Regions from separate parts of the Paenibacillus sp. FSL H8-0317 genome, predicted to be linked through region 2. Evidence: riboswitches for the same ligand, from Rfam matches in the RefSeq annotation. Region 2 holds a riboswitch; the other holds the start of a gene.

Region 1 (12,388 bases), 2.3 Mb from region 2:
AAGGAATAAGCGACACGCCCCGGGCTGCTGAGTTCAAAAATCAATGATTGTTCCGGAGCAGGAGATAAGGTCTGTGCACTAAATGTTGTATCCGTCTCAGGTTGAACCGAAGTGGAGACAGAGGTACCTGTTTCCGATTGTCCCTGTACCGATGTTGTCGTTGTCGTCGTTTCCTGAGTCACAGCGATCCCTCCAATGCTCGTGCGAATTCGTCAATCTCTTCCTTACTGCGTCGTTCGGTAACAGCAATCAGCATATGTCCGGCAAGCTCTGGATAATCACGTCCAAGTTCGTAACCACCAATAAAGCCCGCATCCAGCAGTTTCAGTTGAAGGGCATCCACATCGGTTCCTTCAGGAAGTTTAATCACAAACTCATTGAATGTTGGTGCATTAAACGTCAGGCTAACGCCTGAAATCGCAGTTAATGTATTCAGGGTGTAATGACTCTTTTGCAGATTCAGATCCGCGACATCGATCATGCCCTGTTTACCCATGATGGACATATATACAGATGCGCTGAGTGCAAGTAAAGCCTGATTGGAACAGATATTGGATGTCGCCTTTTCGCGACGGATATGCTGTTCACGCGCTTGCAGCGTGAGTACAAAACCACGTTTGCCGTTACGATCGGTGGTCTGACCTACGATTCGACCAGGAATGCGGCGCATATGAGGCTGGGATACGGCGAAATATCCGCATGTCGGACCGCCGAGTGAAGCGGCGATGCCGAGGGGCTGCGCATCACCTACAACGATGTCGGCACCCAGCTTGCCTGGGGCTTCCAGCAGACCCAGCGATAGCGGGTTGGCACTTACAACGAGCAGGCCCTTGTGCGCATGCACCAGATCGGCAGCCTGCTTTACATTTTCCACGGCACCAAAGAAGTTTGGACTCTGGATCATGACAGCAGCGGTATCGTCGGATATGGCTGCTTGCAGGGCATCCCAATCAGTGACGCCATCCTTATAACCAATCTCGACAATCTCCAGACGGAGTCCGTGCGCATATGCCTGCAATACCTGACGGGCTTCCGGATGAACGGTACGGGATACGATGAGCTGTTTGCGACGAGTTGCTGCTGCGGCGAGATTACCGGCTTCCGCAAAAGCTGTTGCGCCGTCATACATGCTGGCATTGGCTACAGCCATACCGGTTAATTCACAGATGTAGGATTGAAATTCGAAAATGGCCTGTAGTTCACCTTGGCTGATCTCAGGCTGATAAGGTGTGTAGGCAGTGTAAAACTCGGAACGGGAAATGACATGATTGATGACGGAAGGAACATGATGATCATATATGCCAGCGCCGAGGAAGCTGGCGTGTGTTTCGAAATTGGCGTTGGCGCCGGCTTGTTTGGACATGTGACGTGTCAGCGCATATTCATCAAGTTTGGAGGATACGGGCAGCTCGCCCTGATAACGAATCTCCTGCGGAATGTCCTGAAACAGATCCTCCAGCGTACCCACACCAATGGTTGCGAGCATGGCGTTCTGATCTTGCTCAGTCATGGGAATGTAACGGTGCTTGCTCATGCTTGATCAGCTCCTTGAGTAGGTGTCTTCGACGTACGTGTCCGTTTAAGAAAAGGGGTCTTCACGACCTCGGCTTTTAATTTCTTGCCGCGAATCTCAATCTCAAGCGGGGTTCCCAGCGCAGCGTATTTGCTGTCGATGAGGGCAAGCCCCAGATTACGCTTCAATGTAGGTGATTGCGTGCCTGTTGTCACTTCACCGATCTGTACGCCTTCGGCGTAAATCGGATAGTGGGGACGGGGAATACCGCGCTCCAACACTTCGATGCCGACCAGTTTGCGGGCAGGCCCGTCAGTTTTTTGCTGTAACAAGGCTTCGTGTCCGATAAAAGGTCCGGCGTGCAGCTTCACAAACATGCCAACACCAGCTTCAAGCGGAGAGATGGTTGCCGACAATTCCTGTCCATACAGTGGTAACCTTGCTTCAAAGCGCAGTGTATCCCGGGCACCAAGTCCGGTTGGTACGAGTCCGTGACCTTTACCCGCTTGCATTAACCCATTCCAGACCGCAGCGGCTTGGTCCGCAGATACATATAGTTCAAATCCATCTTCACCTGTATAACCGGTACGTGACAACAGTAATTTTACTCCACAGACTTCGGCATCCTGTACAAAACGGAACGGTTCAATCGTGGATACATCCGTATCTGTAACTTTTTCAATAATGTCTGTAGCCAGTGGACCTTGCAGGGCGAGCAACGCCGTCTGCTCCGAATCGTTGGTCATGCTTACGCCAGGGATCAAGTGCTCTTGCAGCCACGCCCAATCCTTGTCGATGTTAGAGGCGTTAACCACAAGCATATAATGCTGATCTTTCAGCTTATACACGAGCAGATCATCCACCACACCGCCATCTGGATAACACATCAGGGTGTACTGGGCTTGATCGGGAACCAGCGTGGTCACATCATTGGTCATCATTTGTTGCAAAAACGCTTCAGCCTGCTCACCCTGTACCGTGAATTCGCCCATATGGGATACATCGAACAGTCCCGCGCGCTCGCGTACCGCTTCATGTTCTTTCTGGATTCCGCTAAATTGTACCGGAAGCTCCCAGCCTCCAAAATCAATGCACCGTACGCCTTCGTATTGCTGATACAGTGGGAAGAGTGGTGTTCTAAGCAAATCGGACATCAAATCACCTCGTCATGGGCCGTGAGCCGGCCGGATATACAATCGTGGATCAATGAACCAGGGTATTTTTAAATTTTCAGCTAGATAATTTCATCACATAAGTATGGTAAGGCAGCTATGGCAGCGCCGTTCTACATCCTGTTTTTCGTTTTTTGGGAAAAAGGAAAAGGACAGGCCAAAGAATCGGCATGCCAAGTAGCACGCTGTATTCTAAGGCTCTGTCCCTTGTACCTGAGAGTTACCCCACTACGTTGTGCAGCAGGTTTCCCCTTGGGTGATCATAACGCCCGCACAGGGCGAATAGATGCTCTCCAGAGTTGCGTCCCGTAAAAGTCCTTTTGCCTGAGAGATTCACCCCCGCTTATCGGTGGTTTACTCCTTCGGCGTTACCTCATGTGCATCCCGAATCGGGTGTCACGGGTAATCTCTCCCTTTACATTCATCCGCGGGTATAACATAGTCCAATAAACACATTTACTCCTCTCATTAAAACGTGAATCCACTGCTGATGTCAAGAACGATGTCATAGATAATAATTAAAAACCGAATGTTTAATTTGTATTCACTATTATTGTTCGTGTATCCAAAAAGACTACGCTTACTATTCTAATATTCACCAATATATGAAGAAAGAGTGTAATCCGGTTACAGGATTTAGAGGTGTTCAGTAAATAAATTGTGAGGTATCTTGACATTTGATTCATAAATATCATACGCTATGTTCTGGGAAAAAGGTTAAGGTCAAAGAACGCATGCACTCATTTAATGAAAAGCGAGGCGGATATCGATGAGCGAATTGAAAAGTGATTTCCTGTACAGTGAAGAGCATGAATGGGTGCAAACCGTAGGGGAGGATACTGTACGTATTGGCATTACCGAGTTCGCACAGCATCAGCTGGGTGACATTGTGTTTGTGGAACTGCCTGACCTTGAAACCAATGTAAAAGCAGAAGATAGCATTGGAACGATCGAATCGGTCAAAACGGTTTCGGACTTGTTCTCTCCCGTCACAGGTTCAATTATTGCAGTCAATGATTCGTTGCAGGATTCCCCTGAACTTGTGAACAGCTCTCCTTACGAGGAAGGCTGGATGATTGAGATCCGTGTTGAGGGAGATCTGACAGCAGCATTGTCTACATTGATGAATGCAGACGCGTATCGGAAACATACGGAAGAATAGTATCAACGAACTTGTACTTATTAACATATATTTTATATTTAAATGATATGAGCTTCATATTGTTTCGACCTGTGTGAGCCTGATGCTTGCACAGGTTTTTTGTGCTTTCCAAGAATGGTTTTGAATGTGGATTGAATCAGATTGTGGATGTAAATCACCTGATTGGACCAAGCTATAGGTTAGAAAATGATTCTGGAAATGATAAAAGTCATAGGCGGAAAAAGCCTTGTGTATCAAGGGGTTGAGTCATTATGCATCGATTAAAACGATTACATAACCTAATGTTGTCATCATTGTTCATGACGAAAGTACGCTTTCATTTCATTGAACAGGAGAGCATTCTCGCTTAGGATTACAACAGGGGAGAAATGATACCCCTTTCATAAATCATAATCACTTGATCCAAGGAGGATAATACAATGAGTAATTTGGACCAATCGTCCAATTCCAAAGGTGGGCTACGGGTAGGGGTTCAGCGCTTCGGCCGATTCCTGAGTGGTATGGTCATGCCGAATATGGGCGCATTTATCGCCTGGGGATTAATTACGGCTCTGTTCATTCCAACAGGCTGGTTCCCTAACGAGACGCTTGCCCAGCTAGTCGATCCGATGATCAAATATTTGCTGCCACTGTTAATTGGTTACACCGGGGGTACGATGGTGCATGGTCAGCGCGGTGGTGTCGTGGGTGCCATTATGACCATCGGGGTCATCGTGGGTAGTGATATTCCAATGTTCCTCGGTGCCATGATTGCCGGACCACTGGCAGCATGGATCATTAAAAAGTTTGATAAATCCATTGAAGGTAAAGTTAGAGCCGGATTTGAAATGCTGGTTAACAACTTCTCAGCCGGTATTATTGGCGGGATCTTGGGGATTTTTGCGCTACTGGGCATCGGGCCTGCTGTAGAAGCGATTAGCAAAGTATTGTCTGCCGGGGTACAAGGCTTAATGAATCTGGGCTTGTTACCGCTGGTCAATCTAATCATTGAACCAGGTAAAGTATTGTTCCTGAACAATGCAATCAACCACGGGATTCTGACACCGATTGCAACAGATCAGGCAAGAGAATTAGGGCAATCCGTTTTATACATGCTTGAATCGAACCCGGGTCCGGGACTTGGTATCTTGCTTGCTTACTGTTTCTTCGGACGCGGAATGGCCAAATCTTCTGCACCGGGTGCTGTTATCATTCATTTCTTCGGGGGAATTCATGAGATCTACTTCCCTTACATTTTGATGAGACCGATTCTGATTCTTGCCGCAATTGCGGGTGGCGTCGCAGGTACATTAACATTCATGCTCACTGGAGCAGGACTTGTTTCGGCACCATCACCGGGTAGTATTATCGCGTATTTCCTCTTAACACCAAAAGGTGGATACCTGCCGATGCTCGCAGGGGTGCTTGTAGCAGCAGTTGTATCCTTCCTGGTTGCAGCAGTGTTGCTGAAAACGGGTAAACAAAAGGACGAAGATCTGGAGTCCGCATCCAGTCGGATGAAAGACATGAAGAGTCAAGGAACCGTGCCAAACGCTGGTATTACGGCTAATCAACGTGAAGCAGACAGAGTCGCAGATATGGCTTCTTCTACAGTGAAAACAGATGTGAAGAAAATTGTCTTCTCCTGTGATGCAGGCATGGGGTCGAGTGCCATGGGCGCTTCCATTCTACGCAAGAAGATGAAGGCAGAGGGGATTGACGTTACGGTGACCAATACGGCTATCAGTGATATCCCGCCGGATGCAGATGTGGTAATTACACAACAAGTATTAACCGATCGTGCCCGCTCCGTAGCGCCGAACGCAGAACATATATCCATCGACAACTTCCTAAAAAGCCCGGAATACGATGCGCTCGTTGAACGTCTAAAGTAATTGCACGCATTCGTTTTCCCTGAGCCGGAGGCTGAGATATGAGTATTACCAAAAGACAACGTGAAATCGTGGAGTTTCTGCTGGAGCATCCACATGAAGTCACTGCCGGCGAAATCGCCGTTGAAGTAAAGGTCAGTACCCGAACGGTTCACCGGGAGCTGCAAATGATTGAACAATGGCTTGAACCTTTGGGCATGAGGCTGGAAAAAAAATCAGGAACCGGTATCCGAATCGATGCCAGTTCCGATGATCTGGCTGTATTGCGCAAGCAACTAGAGGGTAAAGAATATGTAGAGTTTACGCCAGAAGAGCGTAAGCTCTTCATGCTTTGCATCTTGCTGGATGAACCGGAGCCTGTAAAGTTACTCGCCTTGGCTTCGGATCTGAAAGTGACCGTATCCACCGTAACCACGGATCTGGACGATCTGGAGTCACGGATCCGTCAGGCGGGACTAAAGCTGGTTCGCAGACGTGGATATGGCGTCAAGATTAACGGAAGTGAGACGATTCATCGCACAGCCATAGCTGCACTTGCTCTCGAATTTTTGGATGAGTCCGACCTGTTCGGAAGACAGCCAGAACAAGGGGGCTCCGTCGTAAACCAAAAACTGTTGGATATGATTGGACACGGTGATGTGCTTACGGTCGAAAATGCGTTATGGCAACCAGACATCGAATGGCTGGAGAACATCCCGGAACGCCAATACATGAAGCTGCTGATTCAATTATCCGTAGCGGTTGTACGTATTCGTAAAGGCTTTGGCATTGGCCGTATGTCTCCACAAGAGAACACGGGAGATAAAGTTGCAGAGCAAGATGAGATGAAGGTTCCACCTTATATGGCTTCCCGCTTGTGTGGTGTGTTATCCACCCAACTGGGACTGACATTCTCCCAAGATGAGCAAGCTTATTTTCACAGACTATTAATTGAGACAGAGCAGCGGATTCACTCTTCACGGCTGTTGCCAATAGACGACTTGATATTACTGGACAGGGTACATTCACTGATTGATCAGATGCAGGCGAGAACACATTATGCCTTTCATGAGGATCGGTTGCTTCGTGAAGGTCTGCTTGGTCATATGCAACCTGTAATGGAGCGAATTGAAGGGCAACAGATGATTCGTAATCCGCTACTGCAGCAGATTCGCAAGGATTATGATTCACTCTTCGAAGAAGTCAAACAATCCGTGCATCAAGCTTGGCCAGGTACTGACGTTCCGGATGAGGAAATTGGTTTCTTAGTCATGCACTTTGGCGCTTCCATCGAGAGGTTACGTGCATTGAAACGGGAGATCAGGGCCATCATCGTGTGTACAAGCGGAATCGGATCATCACGCATGCTTTCCAGCCGATTATCCAAGGAGATTCCCGAAATTCGGATCATGGACAGCGTGTCCTGGTATGAAGCTGCCCGGATGCCTACAGATCAATATGATCTGGTCTTATCCACTGTCGATCTGCCGATGGATGAGCATCAGTATTACAAAGTGAGTCCACTACTTACGGCGGAAGAGAGCGAGCGTCTGCGTCATTTTATCCGAACAACAACATTACAACAACAGCATAATAACCCTTGTGAAATAGAGGTTCAGACGACAAGTCGTTATTCTGACCCTGACGGAATGGAAGCTATTTTAGTTGAGATCGTCCGAATTATTGGAAAGTTTCAGGTGTATCCGCTGGATAACCAAGATATCGGATTCTATAAAACGGTGTATGCGATGTGCAACGTACTCCATGGATCTGGTGTGTTGAGGGAACCGGAGGAGGTCGCAAAACGGTTGGAGGCACGTGAGGCAGTGGGGAGTCAGAAGATTCCCGGCACAAGACTTGCGCTGTTTCATACACGCAGTGAGGGGATCTACAGGCCGTCCATTAGCTTGTTTCAGCTCACTGAGCCACTCCTTCGTACGCCGGATGATCCGGCAGGAGTTACCCATGTCCTCTTGATGCTCGGTCCCAGAGAATTATCCAAGGAAAGCCTGGAGGTTCTCAGTGAGATCAGCGCCCTGTTATTACAGGAAGAAATGATTACATTGCTGGAAAAGGGAATCAGGGATGAACTCATTCATTACCTGTCCCAGGAACTCGTTGGATTTTATCGCAGTAAAACCGAAATTGGAGGTCAACCATTATGAGTATGTTAACAACAGATAAAGTCATCATGAATGCGACGGCTCAGGATAAATACGAAGCGATTCGCATGGCAGGACAGATTCTGAAGGATGCGGGACATATTACCGCTGATTACATTGAGAAGATGATTGAACGTGAAGAGATTGTCTCAACCTATGTAGGGAACGGCCTTGCGATCCCACACGGTACAAAGGAATCCAAAGCTTTCATTTTATCCACAGGTATCTCTGTCATTCAGTATCCACAAGGTGTTGATTTTGGCGAAGAAAAGGCTTATATGGTCATTGGTATCGCGGCTCAAGGCGGGGAACATATGGAGATCTTGACTAGCATTGCGGTGATCTGTGCTGAGGATGAGAATATGGAGGCCCTGCGTCTGGCGAAAACAGCCGAAGAAGTTATCGCTATTCTGGAAAGTGAAATGGAACTATGAAGGCTCTACACTTTGGCGCAGGTAACATTGGACGTGGGTTCATTGGATTGATTCTCTCCCGTGCAGGGTATGAGGTGATTTTCTCCGACGTGAATCAGGACTTGGTAGCAGCTCTCCAGCAACGGGGGCAGTATACAGTGGAACTGGCTAACGAGAGCAAGGATCAGGAGACCGTTACAGGTGTAAACGCAATCGATGGGACTCAGCTAGAAACGGTTGCCCAAACCGTGGTGGAAACTGATCTGATTACAACCGCAGTGGGCGTAGGCGTGCTGAAACATATTGCACCAGGTATAGCGAAGGGACTGGAGAAAAGATTGAATTCCGGTCCGGTTCAAAACCCACTTCACATTATTGCTTGCGAGAACGCCATTGGAGCCAGTACGCAATTAAAAGAGCATGTATATGCTCTGCTTGATGAAAAAGTACGTTCCCTTGCAGATCAGTATGTTTATTTTCCAGATTCAGCCGTAGACCGGATAGTGCCTATTCAGCATCATGAAGATCCGTTGCATGTACAGGTTGAGCCTTTTTACGAGTGGGTAGTTGATCGTTCCCAGATGGCTCCTGCATTCAAACCGGTTGAGGGCATTGTATATGTCGATGATCTGGAGCCGTATATCGAACGGAAACTGTTCACTGTTAATACAGGACACTGCGTTGCAGCATATATCGGTAATGTGCACGGGTATGACACGATTCAGAAGGCTATTGCCGACGAGAAGGTGAAATCGATTGTCTACGGTGCTTTGCAGGAAACTGGAAAAGTTCTAGTGAAGCGTTTTGCATTCAACCCGGAAGAACATGAGCAGTATATTGTCAAAATATTGGGACGGTTTGTCAACCCGTATCTCACCGATGAGGTTACTCGTGTTGGTCGTTCCCCGCTGCGCAAGTTGTCTCCGAATGATCGTCTGGTTCGCCCGGCCCTCCAGGCATATGCGGATGGAAGCGAAACGACCTATCTGGCTTTGGGCATGGCAGCAGCCTGCAAGTTCGATGTCTCCGATGATCCGGAAGCGGTTGAACTGCAGGACATGATCCGCCAGAAGGGGGTTTCGGCTGCACTGCATCATTATACGTCCATAGATGAGCATCATCCGGTGCTTCAACAGGCTGTTGCCCAGTATAACCAAATGTAAGAGCAGTGGTAGCGAGGCTAACAGTCTAGATAATGCATAATAGAAGAGGAGCCATACAGTTGTTGTTAACTGTGTGGCTCTTCTTTTGGTTGGAGTTTATCGGCATAGTCATCCAAACAGCGTTGACATATGCACGATTTTCGGCGCTGCTCTGGCGGAATGCGGTCAAACACACCCTCGGGGAAAGTAGCCCGGTTACACCAGCATTCCGAATGAGGATGTCCTGCGGCATAGGAACAGCGATTAGCTTCCCCGCATAATGGGCAGACAAGAACATCGATATGGATGTGCTCTTGATCGTCTTGTTCTGCAGACATAGAGTTCTTCCCTCCCTGTGGAATAGCTACGAGCTGAAGTAAACATACTGGTCCCAGTATAACAGAAATGTGCTTGTGATTATGGATTTCACTGTGTATATATGACTTCCAGTTCACTACATCTGTTTCTCCCATCGGCTATTCTTCAGGCGGTAATTCGATTTGGAGGCCTTCCACATGTTTGCGTCCCATCAACTTACGTTTCTTTCGATTTTCCTTTGTTTCTAGCACAATGTCCAAGTCATAATCATCACCTGGATAAAGCTCATCGGCAGATATATGCAGGGTCAGGCGTTTCTTATGGATTTTGACTTTGCGTCCCCGCAGCATGACCCCGATATTTCCACGGCTATCCTCCATATCACAGACGATGCCCGACTGATTAAGATAGGCCGCGTACACCCGATCTCCTTTGCGAAAAGTTTTGGAAGGAGCAGGAGAATCCGACTCTCTGGTTGTTGTCTTTTTGTGGTGACCGACTGGATCCTTTGACTGTTTCGACTGGTTTCTCCTGGATAACTCTGCTGGGCCGTCTGATTCTGGTACAGAACGATCAGGCGTCAGGACCGGAGTTTCCGAAGGAGGTGACGTGAACCCTAATGTACGTTCTTTCGAAATACTTTGATCGGACAGGGACTTGGATCGCTCGATAATTCGCTGTGGCATGCCCAGCTTTAATGCGATGGAGTAAGCATAACTCTCACCAGCTTCTCCGATACGCAATCGATACAGTGGCTGGAGAGAAACGGTGTCAAATTCCATGCGGGCATTTTCAAATCCTGGGGTGGCAGCAGCAAAATGTTTGATTTCACCAAAATGTGTTGTCGCCACAACGGTTGCTCCGCGGCTATGAAGTTCCTCCAGCATGGCGATGGACAGTCCAACACCTTCACCGGGATCTGTGCCGGAAGCCATCTCATCAATGAGCACAAGAGTTGATGTATCAGCCTGTTCCAGTATGCCAATCATATTGCGAATATGTGCGGAAAATGTACTGAGCGCTTGTTCCAAACTCTGCCCGTCACCAATATCAACTGCTACCTCGTTATAAACAGCCATCTTGCCACCTTCCTCGACCGGAATAAGCAAACCTGATTGCATCATCAAGGTTAACAAACCAAGTGTTTTGAGTGCGACCGTTTTACCCCCGGTATTGGGGCCAGTAATAATGAGCGACGAGTACGTTTTGCCAATGGCAAAATCAAGGGGAACCATGGAAGAACCCATGAACGGATGACGTGCACGTTGAAGGCTGATGTGGCCCTGAGTATTGACTCGAACGGTACGTCCATCCATGGTGGCCGCATATTTGGCTTTGGCAAACAGGAAGTCCAATACACCTACCGTTTCGGTGTTCAGGGCGATTTCACGGTTATATGATTCGGCCAGGGAGGTTAAATCACCGAGAATCCTCATCTCCTCTCGGGACTCCTCCGCTTGCAGAGCGACCAATTCCATCTGCAGAGTTACTAACTCAACAGGTTCAATATATACGGTTTGCCCGCTCCCGGATTCATCCAGCACACTGCCTTTCACCTGTTTACGGAACTCTTTCTTAATGGGCAGAACCGTTCTTCCTCCCCGTTGGCTGATGACATGTTCCTGCATAATGGAGCGATGTTTACTCACCAGAGAATCAAGCTTTCGTTTCATGCGTTCCGCATTAACCGTTATTTTTTTACGAATTCGAATCAGTTCCTTACTCGCCTGATCCTGAATGCGTCCACTATGGATGCAACGCTCAATCTCACTCAGCAAAGGTTCGATCAGAATCATGGATGCTGCATAACGACTGACGGTGGGAGCGGCCCCGGATTTGCCCTCCATGTATTTCATAAGTTGTGCACAGCTCCGCAGGAACTGAGCTAGATGACTGAAGTCGCGTTCACTGAATAGATAACCCGTGCCAAGCAGATCCATAATGGTTTCCATTCCGTCGAGTGAAGGGAGGGGGATACTGGCCCCAAAGCGAATCAACGCAGCTGCTTCTGCTGTTTCTTCCAGGCGAATCTGAATCAGGTGAGCATCTGCCATCGGTTTTAGTTCTCTGGCATAACGTTTGCCCAGATAAGATAGGGCGCAGTCTGCAACGTTTTTTTGAATTTGTGGATAGCCCAAACTGTTTAATGTGTTCTCATTCATGCGTAATCTCTCCTTGAATTTGAATTGGGATTTCAGTTGACGCGCTGAAACATATTCCTGGAAAACGCAAAAAGGGCGGAGAATGAACAAACGTCATTCTCCGCCCTAAACGTATGGGAAAGCAAAGTCCACTACAGGTCTATATTAAAAAATCCGCGCTGAACACAGCGCGGAAATAGACCCGGACAATTACAATCCCGGAGGCGATTTATGATATCCGCTGTTCTTAACTAAGTGCAGGGATCTGGCGCATCATGAAATACACGTATGCCATATGGGCACAAGCGCAATGAAAGGCCAAACTCCTGAATATGAAACTTGGTTAGTTAAGAACATTCACCGACATTAAAAATCTCTCCTTTGATTGAGGAATATGCAACCAATATAAACTGGAAATTGGTTTGAAGTCAACCTTTAGAATAAATGAGTGGACTTGAATAAGAATGGGTTTTAAAATAACAATAGTAAATTAATCCAATGAAAGCGATTTATTT
Region 2 (12,388 bases):
ATCCGGGTCGTATGTTCCAGTTCCCTTATATTCATGCCGGAGCTGTATTCACAACCCCTGCGTGGGTTAAGGATGCGGTGTTCTATCAGATTTTTCCCGAACGATTCGCCAACGGCAACCCGGATATTAGTCCGGAAAAGGTAGAGCCGTGGGGCGGTGAGCCAACACCTTTCAATTTCTTCGGCGGTGACCTTCAGGGCGTGATCGACCATCTGGATTACATCAGCGATCTTGGCATTAATGCGATCTACTTCACACCCATCTTCGAAGCCACCACCAATCACAAATACGATACCGAGGACTATCTGCGGGTAGACCGGCACTTTGGTGACGCAGACACCGTGAAAAGACTGGTCGAGCTGTGCCACGCACGTGGAATTCGCGTACTTCTCGATGCTGTGTTCAACCATTCCGGGAAGACATTTGCGCCGTTTGTGGATGTGCAGAAGAACGGAGAGCAATCCAAATACAAGGACTGGTTTCATGTACACGAATACCCGCTGGACGTGAAGGATGGCATTCCAACGTATGAGACCTTCGGATTCGAAGCGCATATGCCAAAGCTCAATACGGAGAATTCCGAGGTGAAGGCCTATCTGCTGGAGGTTGCCGAGTATTGGATCAAGGAAGTGGGTGCGGACGGGTGGCGGCTGGATGTGGCAGACGAAGTGGACGATGCATTCTGGCGTGATTTCCGCCGTGTAGTCAAAGCGGCTAATCCGGATGCTTACATTCTGGGCGAAGTATGGAACGAGTCTTCCTCCTGGCTGCAAGGTGACCAGTTCGATGCATCCATGAACTATCCGTTTACCGATGCCGTGAATGCTTTCTTTGTCAAAAATACAATGCACGCCGAACAATTCGCAAACTCCATCGGGCGACAGTTATCCCGTTATCCTCTCCAGGCCAGCGAAGTGGCGTTTAACTTGCTCGACAGCCATGATACCCCGCGGCTGCTCACGCTGTGTGAAGGCGACCAGCGCAAGATGAAGCTGGCTGCGTTATTCCAGTTCAGTTACATGGGTGCGCCATGCATCTATTACGGAGACGAGATTGGCATGGACGGTGAACATGATCCGGGCTGCCGTAAATGCATGGAATGGGATGAAGCGAAGCAGGACCGAGAGTTGTTCGACTTTTATCAGAAACTGATCTCCTTGCGTCATGCTCATCCTGCCCTGCGTGCAGAAGGCACCGTTCGTTTTCTGCAGGCTCGTCCCGATGGCAGCCAACTGGTATTGGAGCGGCAAAGTAAGGAGGAACGAATTCTGGTTCTGTTCAATCGATCAGAAGAGACGGCTATTGTCGAGCTGGAGGCCGGTGACGAGGAATGGACCGAGTTATTCGGCGGAAACCATCGTACCGCCAAGGAAGATGACGTACTCGCCATTGAATTGCCCGCGTATGGATATGCCGTACTGAGTACGGCTGTGAGCCAGGACTAGAGTTATAATACACATACGTCTGAGCCATATCTAAGTAGCCTATCTTCGCTTCATCTGGCAGCATAAAACAAGCGTCCTGCAGAACCCGGATTCGGGTTCGCGGACGCTTGTTTTGTAATTCTGTATTCGCCGTTATACATCATAATGTCACTGATTTATATATCGGTGGTCCCGGTTCAGCTTAAACCTGAGTATCCTTGTCCACTTGAGCATTGTCCGCCCCACTTGTAGTTGTGTCAGAATCCGCTGGCTTCGACTCCTGCTCAGGCTCGGCACGCTTTGCCTTTGGTTTAGCCAGCTTTTGCATCATTTTGCGGCCGGTTGGCGTCTGGGCCAGTCCACCTTGGGCTGTCTCCCGATGGCGGCTCGGCATCGCACTGCCTACCTCCAGCATGACATCGATGACTTCGTCTGACGGAATGGCACTACGCACTCCGGCCAGGGCCATGTCAGCCGCAGCCAGCGCCGTAACTGCACCCAGTCCATTACGGACGATGCACGGGATTTCAACAAGGCCTGCGACCGGATCGCAGATAAGGCCCAGTGTATTTTTTAACGCCAAACCAACGGCATGAACGACCTGTTCCGGTGTACCTCCACGCAGTTCAACCATGGCACCCGCAGCCATGCCGATAGCGGAACCCACCTCCGCCTGGCAGCCACCTTCGGCCCCGGAGATAAATGAATTGTTCGCGATAACATAACCAATCGCTCCCGCACAGAACAACCCGTTCACCAAATGTTCGTCCGTCCAGCCAAATCGCTCCTGTGAGCTGATAAACACACCCGGGATAATACCACAGGAACCGGCTGTTGGTGTTGCCACAATCCGGCCCATGGAGGCATTCACTTCAGATACACACAGGGCATACGCCATGGCAAGTGCGGAAGCATCTCCTGAACAAGTCTCACCCTTGCGAATGTACTCGGCCATTTTTTTACCGTCTCCACCCGTTAACCCACTGCGTGATGTTGTATCTTCCGTTAACCCTTTGCGTACCGCTTCCTTCATCACCTGATAATATTCAGACATCTGCTTCACAACATCCGCTTCCGGTGTATTGGTCTCCTGAACCTGCTCCTCGATCATCAGCTGAGCAATGGTTTTGGATTCTGCTGTACAGATCGTATTCAGTTCGTGCAAATGTTTAAACCGCATCCGAATCAACTCCTCTCTTCAAATCTATAACACGAATGTCCAGCACATGGCCCAGCTCCTTTAGACGCTTGAGCATATCAGGATTAGGCACACCATCCATTTCCATCGCGGTAAGTGCTTCGCCATCACGGGCTTTCCGGTCCACCTGCATATACCCGATGTTAACCCCGGATGAACTGATCGTGGACGTCACTGACGCGAGTACGCCCGCTTTATCCGCATGCCGCAGAACGAGTGTTGGAAACTCACCACTAATCTGAACACGAAAATCATTCATCGAATGCACGGATACGCTTCCACCACCAATGGATGCACCGATTAAGGAGCAGGCACGTTCTCCATGCCACAACTCAATTTTGACCGTATTTGGATGAGGAGCAGGCAGGCCACTTGTATAAAACTCAACCTCCATGCCCGCTTCCTCTGCGTATTGTTCTGCATCCGGGATACGCGGATCGTCTGTGACATAATCCAGCAGACCGCCGATCAGTGCCAGATCTGTTCCGTGCCCCTGATACGTATCAGCGAATGAACCGTATAACGTTAGCCGGGCACGATCTGGCGTACATCCCAGCCACTGACGAGCAATTCTTCCTAACCTTGCCGCACCAGCTGTATGTGAACTTGAAGGCCCCGTCATCGACGGACCAATAATTGAGAAAACATCTTTAAATCGCACCTTGTAACCCTCCATTATTAATCATGATTCATATTTGTAAAATGTATTCGTCATTTCGATCCAGGAGTTTCATCCACAATGTCCCTTATTTAGATATGATGACATCAAAAAAGGACAGAAGAAGGCCTTAGGCCCTCTCTCTGTCCTCGATACCTGAGAGTTTCACGATCAGCAGTGTCTCACGACAAGTTGCATTGCCTGCGATTACAGACAAGTTCACCGGTCTGACTGATCATATACCCCTTGGGTGGCGCAATTCGCGCACTCTCCAGAGTTGCGTCCAACGATGGTACATTTACCTGAGAGATTAACCACTGCGCCGGGTGCGCAGCAGCTTGCTCCTTCGGTGCCTGAACACTAGCCATTGTGCTCGGCTAACCCAGGTCTCTCCCGCTCGTTATCATCCGCTGTATTTATTTTAATTCGATTCGAATTGGTACATTTCTAAGTTTTTGATCATGATCAAGTATACCCATAGAGTAATGTACAACATCATATATGTCAACAAAAGTAACGTGTAATTATCATAAGTTCGATGTCTATTTTAACTGAAACGAATAGCATTCAGATTTCTCACTTCCGCTGAGGCACTAGTGACGCTTGTAGTGGTTGTAAATTGGATACTTATCGTGTATGCGTTAGTCGTTGTAGCCGGGGATGTATCCACGTAAGTGTTGGAGGAAAGAAACCTTAACGTTCCGGCAGCATTACCGGTTCGTGAGAGTTGCAATTGATTAATTAAAACTCCGTTACGTCTCAGGTTAATGTTATACGCGATACTCCAGTTAGACCCTACAACTATTGCTACTTGTGTACTATTATCGATTTTCACGCGTTGACCTGCCACTACAGGTACATTAAGTGTCTGAATCGTCGTTTCAGCTACTAATGAAAGACCCAACGCCGTGGTCTGGCTATCAGCAAACAAAGAAGAGTCTGCCGGAGCCGAAGCTGCAGTTGATCCCGTAGCACCCGTTGCTCCTGTTACTCCGGCAGTCCCGGTTGTTCCCGTCGCACCTGTCGCACCTGTAACCCCTGTGACTCCGGTCGCTCCCGTTGCTCCCGTTACTCCGGACGTCCGGTTTGTTCCGGTTACGCCTGTCGCACCTGTAACCCCTGTGGCTCCGGTCGTTCCCGTTGCTCCCGTTACTCCGGACGTCCCGGTTGTTCCGGTTACGCCTGTCGCACCTGTAGCCCCAGTAACTCCGGTCGTCCCCGTTACGCCTGTCGCACCTGTAACACCAGTGACTCCGGTCGTCCCCGTCACGCCTGTCGCACCTGTAATACCAGTGACTCCGGTCGTCCCTGTTACTCCCGTTGCGCCTGTATCTCCAGTGACTCCTGTTGCTCCCGTCAATCCGGTTGCACCTGTAACACCAGTATCTCCAGTCGCCCCTGTTACGCCTGTTGCACCTGTAACACCAGTATCTCCGGTCGTCCCCGTTACGCCTGTCACTCCCGTATCTCCAGTAACTCCGGTCGTCCCCGTTACGCCTGTTGCGCCTGTAACACCAGTATCTCCAGTCGCCCCTGTTACGCCTGTTGCACCTGTAACCCCGGTACCTCCAGTTGCCCCTGTTACGCCTGTAACACCAGTGACTCCCGTCGTTCCCGTTACTCCCGTTGCGCCTGTAACACCAGTATCTCCAGTCGTTCCCGTTACTCCCGTTGCGCCTGTAACACCGGTGACCCCTGTCGTTCCCGTTACTCCCGTTGCACCTGTAGACCCAGTATCTCCGGTCGTTCCTGTAACGCCTGTTGCACCCGTATCTCCAGTAACTCCGGTCTCTCCTGTTACTCCCGTTGCGCCTGTAACACCAGTGACTCCTGTCGTTCCTGCAAGTCCTGTCGCACCCGTATCTCCAGTTACTCCGGTAACTCCAGTTACGCCTGTTGCACCTGTAACACCAGTAACTCCGCTCGCCCCCGTTACTCCCGTCGCCCCTGTATCTCCAGTGACTCCGGTCGCCCCTGTCCCTCCCGTGCTCCCGGTAACTCCCGTGGCTCCAGTAGACCCTGTCTCTCCTGTGGTCCCAGTGACACCGGTCTCTCCCGTCGATCCCGTAGTTCCTCCAGGAGGACCAGTAACTCCTGTCAGTCCTGTAACGCCTGTAACCCCTGTAGGACCAGTTGTTCCCGCAACCCCTGCTGTCCCCGTGGCTCCAGTCGCACCCGTTACCCCGACTAGACCGGGGTACGCTCCTAACAATTCCTCAGACACCAAACGATGTGCCGTTACCAGTTGACCGTTCTCGTTTTTCCCCCATACCGAAATCTGTACTTCATCCTCCGTATCATCACCTGTGATAAATATAAACTCAAATGCATCCAAATCTGCATAATAGTCTTTTGTTATAACCTGGTTAGGCAAAACATTAAACAATTCCTCAACGTATAGTGTGCGAACCCCATTCAAATAATAGCCTTGAACCAGAACGGTAGAGAAACTAGTGAGACTCCAATTGTCTAATTTCACTGTAATTCTCTGTGTAGGACGCTCACCGCTTCCCACCACTATATTATTTTCAATTGGCCCTGTTGATAAAACAGCCATCCAGCGATGCCCCCTTCTCCTGCCTCCATCACCAAATCAAGATTGTCTTCTATAAATATGCATATTGAACTGTAAACGTGAAGTTGCCCTCTTGCCTTTTTGGAATGGACTGAAAGGAGATCGAATAGATATCCACCACACCAAAAGGAGAATATACAAAAAAAGCTGCCGCTTCGTTTCTGCGGCAACCTTATTATTATTCTTTAGCTCATCTAGACGGATTGGGAAGGGTCAGTTCTTCCGCCCAAGCTTGTAGCTTTGCCTTTGTCCATCCTTCGTTTTCACCCATGATGGAGTACCGCAAGCCTTTCTCACTCCATGATATGTTCCGAATGCTCTTCATATATGAACCCTCGGTGTTACGAACCTTAATCTTGGCTTCATCCGGCATTAGTGTATCGTCCACATTTTCTTCCGGCATCTTGAATACCGTCAGGCTGACTTCTACCTTGTCGTTACTTACATAATACAAGGTTACTTCATCTCTGCTCAGCTCACCGCGCGATGTAGACATTTCGATCCGTGATAGTTCGAATTCTCCACTCATGTCCTGTAGGAACGGCTGTTCCAACGCTTTTTCCGCTTCCTCTAGGGTTACTTCGGAATTCTGCATCATATCGTTCAAGTCCTTCACATCGACCTCCTTAGGGATGTCAATTACGAAAGTATCCTTTGTGAATTCAGGGTCATACTGAATCGGATCATAGACCATTTCTGATTTTCCATCCCCATACGCGCTGTTTACTTTGACAATCATCCACGTTTTGGGATCTACCCAATACTCTGAAGATATGGAGAATGCGCCTTCTTCTTTTGGTGTCAATTCAATATGAATGACGTCCTGTCCATGAAGTTTCTCCTGTCCCATCATATTCACATCATGCGTAGTACGTAACCGCTCTAGTTGATCGAGCAATATTTGCTTCTGGGTTTGATTAGGTTGTTGTGACACGGATGATGCATCCATGGAATATGCTGCCCCTGTTTCTTTTTCATATATGATAATCTTCTTTCCATCATTAACTGCGTAACTGACATTGCCATTCTCTGATGTTTCCGTGCGCTTTCGTCCGGTTTCACCATCTACCCATTCCTTAATTTGCATCGTGTTAGTCAGCTTGTCATCCGCCCATATCTTCATCACACCTTCTGCATAATACGAGGCGGGTTCTGTTTCTGCTGAGACAACCTTCTCAATCATCTCATCTCCTGACATAGCCAGCATATCCCTCTCCGCGCAACCTCCAAGCAGGGCGCCTGCCAACACAGCAGTACCCAGCATCATCCATCCTTTTTTCATCATCTTATCCACCCTCTCTGCGTTTACATTCTCCATGTTCAGGCAATCGGCATGCTGCCAGCGTTCCATATCCTTCGTATGACCACATGCGCATATCCCCTCCGTGCTTTATTGCAACCCGTTTGGCTATACTCAATCCCAATCCCGAACCACCTGCATACGTCTTCTCCTCCTGATTCTGGTGTTGAACATAGGGTTCGAAGATACGAATGAGCTGTTCCTCAGGAATAGCAGGACCTTCGTTTTGTACCATGATCAATGTTGCTCCCGCCCTGTAGTTATCCAATTCAGCTCTAAGTGAAGGAATAATCCATTCAGGAAGCTCCCAATCTGAAGCAATAACCCCTAGTCCCATTACACCGTTCGTCCTTGTGTGGCGTAGTGCATTATTTATCAGATTATCTGTCAGGCGCATCAGTTGTTCGGGATGAACTCGGTACAGTTGATCTGTGCGGACATCCATCTTCACGTCAATCTGACCACGCTCGGCAAGTCCCTCATAGCTCCCAAGCAGCATATCAAAAAACTCTTCACCTTCCACCTTAACCATGGCCATCTCCGATTCACTGGAACCCAACGCCGTATACATCTCAAGTTCACTAATCATCTGTTTCATCCGCTCCACATTCCCGAGCAGCACATCCTGATATTCCTGCCTTTCAAGGCGTTTCAGTTGACGATCACCGTTAAGTACTTCCGTATAGGCACTAATGGACATCAACGGTGTTTTCAGATCATGGGATAACGAGGCGATCATGAGCTCTTTTTCTTTTTGCTCCCTCTCCACATCGGCCTGAGTATGTCTGATCTTGTCTTGCATTGCATCAAACTGTTGGAGCAAGATGCCCATTTCATCATGACGAACAGGTACCACATCCGTAGCAGCCTCTCCCCGTGCAAAAGCATCCATTCGTTCTATAAGATATTTCATCGGCCGAAAGAGCTTTCGGGATAGTAGCCACAGCATTGTTCCGTATAACAGGATAAAGAAAGTAGCAGCGAGACCCATGACCCAGGTAGTCCGCAAGGATATGCCTTCCAGCCAATCTCCACGCAGCATAACGATTTCGTAAATGCCCACCAACTCACCTTTTTCCCATACGGGTTTCTTCAACGAGAATGTACGATGACGAATCTGTAAGTTGTACAAATTACGATACAGCTCCGCCCCCCCAACGGTGTAAGCTCCAGCAGACCATGTACTCCCCCCTGATGTGTACACCCGAATCCCTGTTGGTAAATACAGATCAAAGTTCACCCGACCATTCTCCAATTCGGAGAGTGCAGCGAAAGCATCAGGCGAGTGCAGCTGGTACAGTCCCGGGTCAGATAAAGCCAGTTCAATAGGAGCCAATTGTCTGGACAACTCTACATATTCCGTTACGGCACGCTGATCATTGTAATAGTTATACAGGGAGTACAGCGCCCACCCAGCAGCGACAGGCAGCAGCATTACAATGAGGAAGGCAAGCATTAACCAGTACTTCAACTTCATTCCTCAGGCTCCCCCACGAACCGGTAACCACTGCCCCACACCGTCAGAATCCAGCGTGGATGATGGGGCTCGTCACCAAGCTTGGCCCGAAGGCTCTTCACATGAACTGTGACTGTACTCGAGTTCCCCGCCTCTGGCTGACTCCAGACATGTTCATACAGTTCCGCCTTGGTAAACACCCGGCCCGGATGAGAAGCAAGCAGTATGAGCAAAGCCCATTCCTTGTTGGTTAGTGCCACATGTTCTCCATGAACCTGTGCGCGCTGATTCAAATAATCAATCGATAACCCATCGTTATACTGTCTATCTGTTGAATCCGGCTCTACGCCCTGATATCTGCGGTACCTATTCAGATGAGATTTAATGCGAGCTGTAAGTTCCGTTAGACTGAAGGGCTTCGTAATATAATCGTCAGCTCCCAGCCCAAGCCCCCTGACTTTGCTCTCTTCCTCGATTCGAGCACTCATCATGAGCAGCGGAACATCGCTGATCAGTCTAATGTTTTTGCATACCGTGAACCCATCCATTTCCGGCAGCATCAGATCCAACAAGACTAATTGATAGGTTCCCTCCCTAAAGTCTTCCCAGCTCTCCAAACCGCTTGATGCCCAAGTTACCCCATAACCCTCATGACGTAGATGATCTCTCAAAATACGGGCAATCTCCGGATCATCCTCCACCAGCAATATATTCTCGCTGTCTCTCATCGCTGCTTCATCCTCCCATGACTATATTGTAGCTAAGAAAAGTTGACTCTCCTCAGAGTTTATACTTTCTTCATAAATGTCCATTAAGATCGTTATCTAATGCATGCAAAAAGAGCACCCCGATTGTTCAGGACGCCCAGGTAATATTCACAATCTTAATCCTAAGTTATAGCTCCTAGAAAAGGAAACACCTCATAACTCATAGAAGATGCTCTCGTTCTGTACATAGGGTCTACAATACTTGCTGCACAGCTTCGGCATGCGATCTTTCATCCATTCGTGCCTCGACTCATTCGCCATCTGAAAGGCATAATAACCCAGTGTAAAGATCAACATGAACCCTTCCATCAATCGAATATCATGATCCGTCAGTGGTGCGATCTGTTGGGTATAACCGGATAAAAATATGTCACGTTCCTCCCGATTGAACATAAGTGCTGCCCCTCCGGCATCAAAAAGATAATAACCATAACCGTGTAGACAAAAATCAATCATGGAAATCCCCTGCTCCGTTATCAGCAGATTGTTGCGAGTAATATCCCCATGAATGATCCCCCATGTCCCTGCGTGCTGCGGGTATGTTTCTAACTGCTCATTAATGTTCTCAAACGTCTCACGAAGCAGATCAAAGTCTTCCGTTGTAAAAATCCCCAGTCGGACACCTTCCTCTAGCTGCCCTAGCATGACCAAGTTCTCATGGCTATTGCCATATGCCGGCCGTACCTTTGTTCGATCTGTCTGATTCTGCTCACGCCCATATTGATGAAGCATCTGCAGTTGTGCCCCAAGATCATAGATCTGCTCTGTTGTCAGGCGTTCTCCCTGCTGGATGTCTCTTCCCTCAATCCACTCCAGTACCGTACAGCAGATTTCTTTACCCGCTTCACTTTTCCATACCGTGACCCAGTCTCCCGATACATTCCGTACCGGATGCTGCACGCGCAATGCTGTCGTTGCATTTAACTCATGAAGCAGATTCATCTCCGCCTCCAGCGCAGGAAGCGTATGCTGAATGCCTGTCATACTTGCATATGCGGCTTGATGGATACGTAGCAGATACTTCTGCCCGCTTGCTTCATCAACGACATGATATGTCAGATTCTCATTATGACGAATATATGAAACGACAGGTTTCTCAATAGTGTAGTTCTGTATAATCTGAGCTGCCATATGGTCGTAAGACATCTGATCCGTAGTGATTATCAACATCTCCTTCGAAGTCATGTAAACGTTCTCTTCACACTAAATATCGTAGCATAATGTTTATCCCGCATACAGAAAATCCCACTGAAATTATAAATTAAAAAAGCACAACCCCCGAACAACCGTCCAGGCATTGTGCTTTCTTTTGTCTCTATTATTTCTTAATCTCTTTGTCTATTACTCTATGTTACACTCCATGATCCAATTAACCGAAACGACCCATAATGTATTCTTGCGTCAGACGATTGTCCGGGTTCGTAAAAATATGCTCCGTATCCCCGTGCTCAATCATGCTTCCCAAATAGAAATAAGCCGTATAATCCGAGATGCGTGCAGCCTGCTGCATGTTATGGGTAACAATAACGATCCGCAGCTCCTTCTTGAGCTCGGTAATCAACTCTTCAACTTTACCCGTAGATACCGGGTCAAGTGCAGATGCCGGCTCATCGAGCAGCAGAATCTGTGGTTCAACAGACAAAGCGCGAGCGATACATAGGCGCTGCTGTTGTCCGCCAGAGAGAGACAGCGCTGACTCATGCAGTCTGTCTTTCACTTCATCCCAGAGCGCAGCACGGCGCAAGCTTTTTTCCACAATTTCATCCAGTGCCTTCTTACTCTTCGTACCGCGGTAGCGGGGGCCAAACGCGATATTGTTGTAGATGGACTTATGAAAAGGGTTCGGCTTCTGCCACACCATGCCAATCTTCTGGCGAAGCTTGATTACATCGGTTCCAGGCTCATTCAGATCGTTCCCGTCCATCCAGATATGTCCCTCTGTACGGGAACCGGCAATCTCGTCGTTCATCCGGTTGAGTGACCGGAGGAACGTGGATTTACCGCAACCAGACGGCCCAATAAGAGCCGTTACGCTTGCTTCAGGAAACGTCAGGCTAATCTGCTTGACCGCCTGGAAATGTCCATAATATATGCTTAACTGTTCCGTACCAAAAGGTATGGCCATGTTGGTTCCTCCTTATTTCGAAGCTGTCATGCGGCGGAATACAACCCGACCGATCCAGCGTGCACTTAGATTGAACGCCAGCACGAGAATGACAAGCACGGCGGATGCACCTGCTGCCACTTCTTTGGAATCTGGCCCAATACCTTCACTATTTACTTTCCAGATATGGACAGCAAGTGTCTCTGCCGGACGGAAAGGATTAAGCGGTGATCTTGGACTCGTGGGATTCCAATCTGTAAAGTCCAATGGTGGACTACTCATACCTGCGGTGAACATCAGCGCGGCTGCTTCACCGAAGATCCGGCCCGATGCCAGGATCGTACCCGTAATCAAGCTCGGCAATGCCACAGGCAACAGAATCGAAGTGATAATCTTCCACTTGGACAGTCCAAGCGCCAGACCTGCTTCCTTCTGTTCCTTCGGAACGGCCCGGAATGCCTGCTCCGTTGTCCGTACCATCAGTGGCAAGTTAAAGATCGCCAGAGCCAAGGCACCCGAGATCAGGGAGAAACCAAGACCAAATTGATTTACTAACAGCAAGAGACCAAACAAACCGATAACGATGGATGGGAATGATGACAATACTTCAACGACCAGACGAATGAAGCTGGTAATCTTGCCTGGCTTGGCGTATTCCGCCATATAGATCCCGCCGCCCCATCCGAGTGGAATGGTAACAATCAAGGTCAGGACAAGCAAGAATATGGAGTTGAAGAGCTGTGGACCAATCCCGCCGCCACCCTTAAGCAACTGTGGTGCGCTTGTCAGGAAGTTCCAGCTAATATGCCCAATGCCTCTATACATGATGAAGCCAAGCAGACCGAGCAATAGAATAACAATGAACAGGGCCAATACAACGATAACGGATGTTGCAATTTTATCTAC

Evidence for each region. A riboswitch is a leader RNA that binds a small molecule or an ion and turns the genes downstream of it on or off. The one in region 2 is predicted to bind glycine.
Region 1: another riboswitch for glycine. It lies ahead of gcvT (glycine cleavage system aminomethyltransferase GcvT); the one in region 2 lies ahead of sdaAB (L-serine ammonia-lyase, iron-sulfur-dependent subunit beta).

Annotation. Positions count from the first base shown of each region.
Region 1 is NZ_CP150294.1:5,622,766-5,635,153, reverse strand. It holds gene gcvPB (aminomethyl-transferring glycine dehydrogenase subunit GcvPB) at 1-44, opposite strand, end outside; gene gcvPA (aminomethyl-transferring glycine dehydrogenase subunit GcvPA) at 179-1,534, opposite strand; gene gcvT (glycine cleavage system aminomethyltransferase GcvT) at 1,531-2,667, opposite strand; glycine riboswitch at 2,988-3,110, opposite strand; gene gcvH (glycine cleavage system protein GcvH) at 3,455-3,847, shown strand; gene MHB43_RS25215 (PTS mannitol transporter subunit IICB) at 4,267-5,721, shown strand; gene MHB43_RS25210 (BglG family transcription antiterminator) at 5,760-7,862, shown strand; gene MHB43_RS25205 (PTS sugar transporter subunit IIA) at 7,859-8,293, shown strand; gene MHB43_RS25200 (mannitol-1-phosphate 5-dehydrogenase) at 8,290-9,435, shown strand; gene MHB43_RS25195 (cysteine-rich CWC family protein) at 9,501-9,752, opposite strand; gene MHB43_RS25190 (endonuclease MutS2) at 9,891-11,894, opposite strand.
Region 2 is NZ_CP150294.1:559,614-572,001, reverse strand. It holds gene MHB43_RS02855 (alpha-glycosidase) at 1-1,445, shown strand, start outside; gene sdaAA (L-serine ammonia-lyase, iron-sulfur-dependent, subunit alpha) at 1,627-2,604, opposite strand; gene sdaAB (L-serine ammonia-lyase, iron-sulfur-dependent subunit beta) at 2,594-3,283, opposite strand; glycine riboswitch at 3,562-3,686, opposite strand; gene MHB43_RS02840 (collagen-like triple helix repeat-containing protein) at 3,828-5,837, opposite strand; gene MHB43_RS02835 (LolA family protein) at 6,046-7,140, opposite strand; gene MHB43_RS02830 (sensor histidine kinase) at 7,142-8,632, opposite strand; gene MHB43_RS02825 (response regulator transcription factor) at 8,629-9,339, opposite strand; gene MHB43_RS02820 (phosphotransferase enzyme family protein) at 9,532-10,563, opposite strand; gene pstB (phosphate ABC transporter ATP-binding protein PstB) at 10,748-11,503, opposite strand; gene pstA (phosphate ABC transporter permease PstA) at 11,516-12,388, opposite strand, start outside.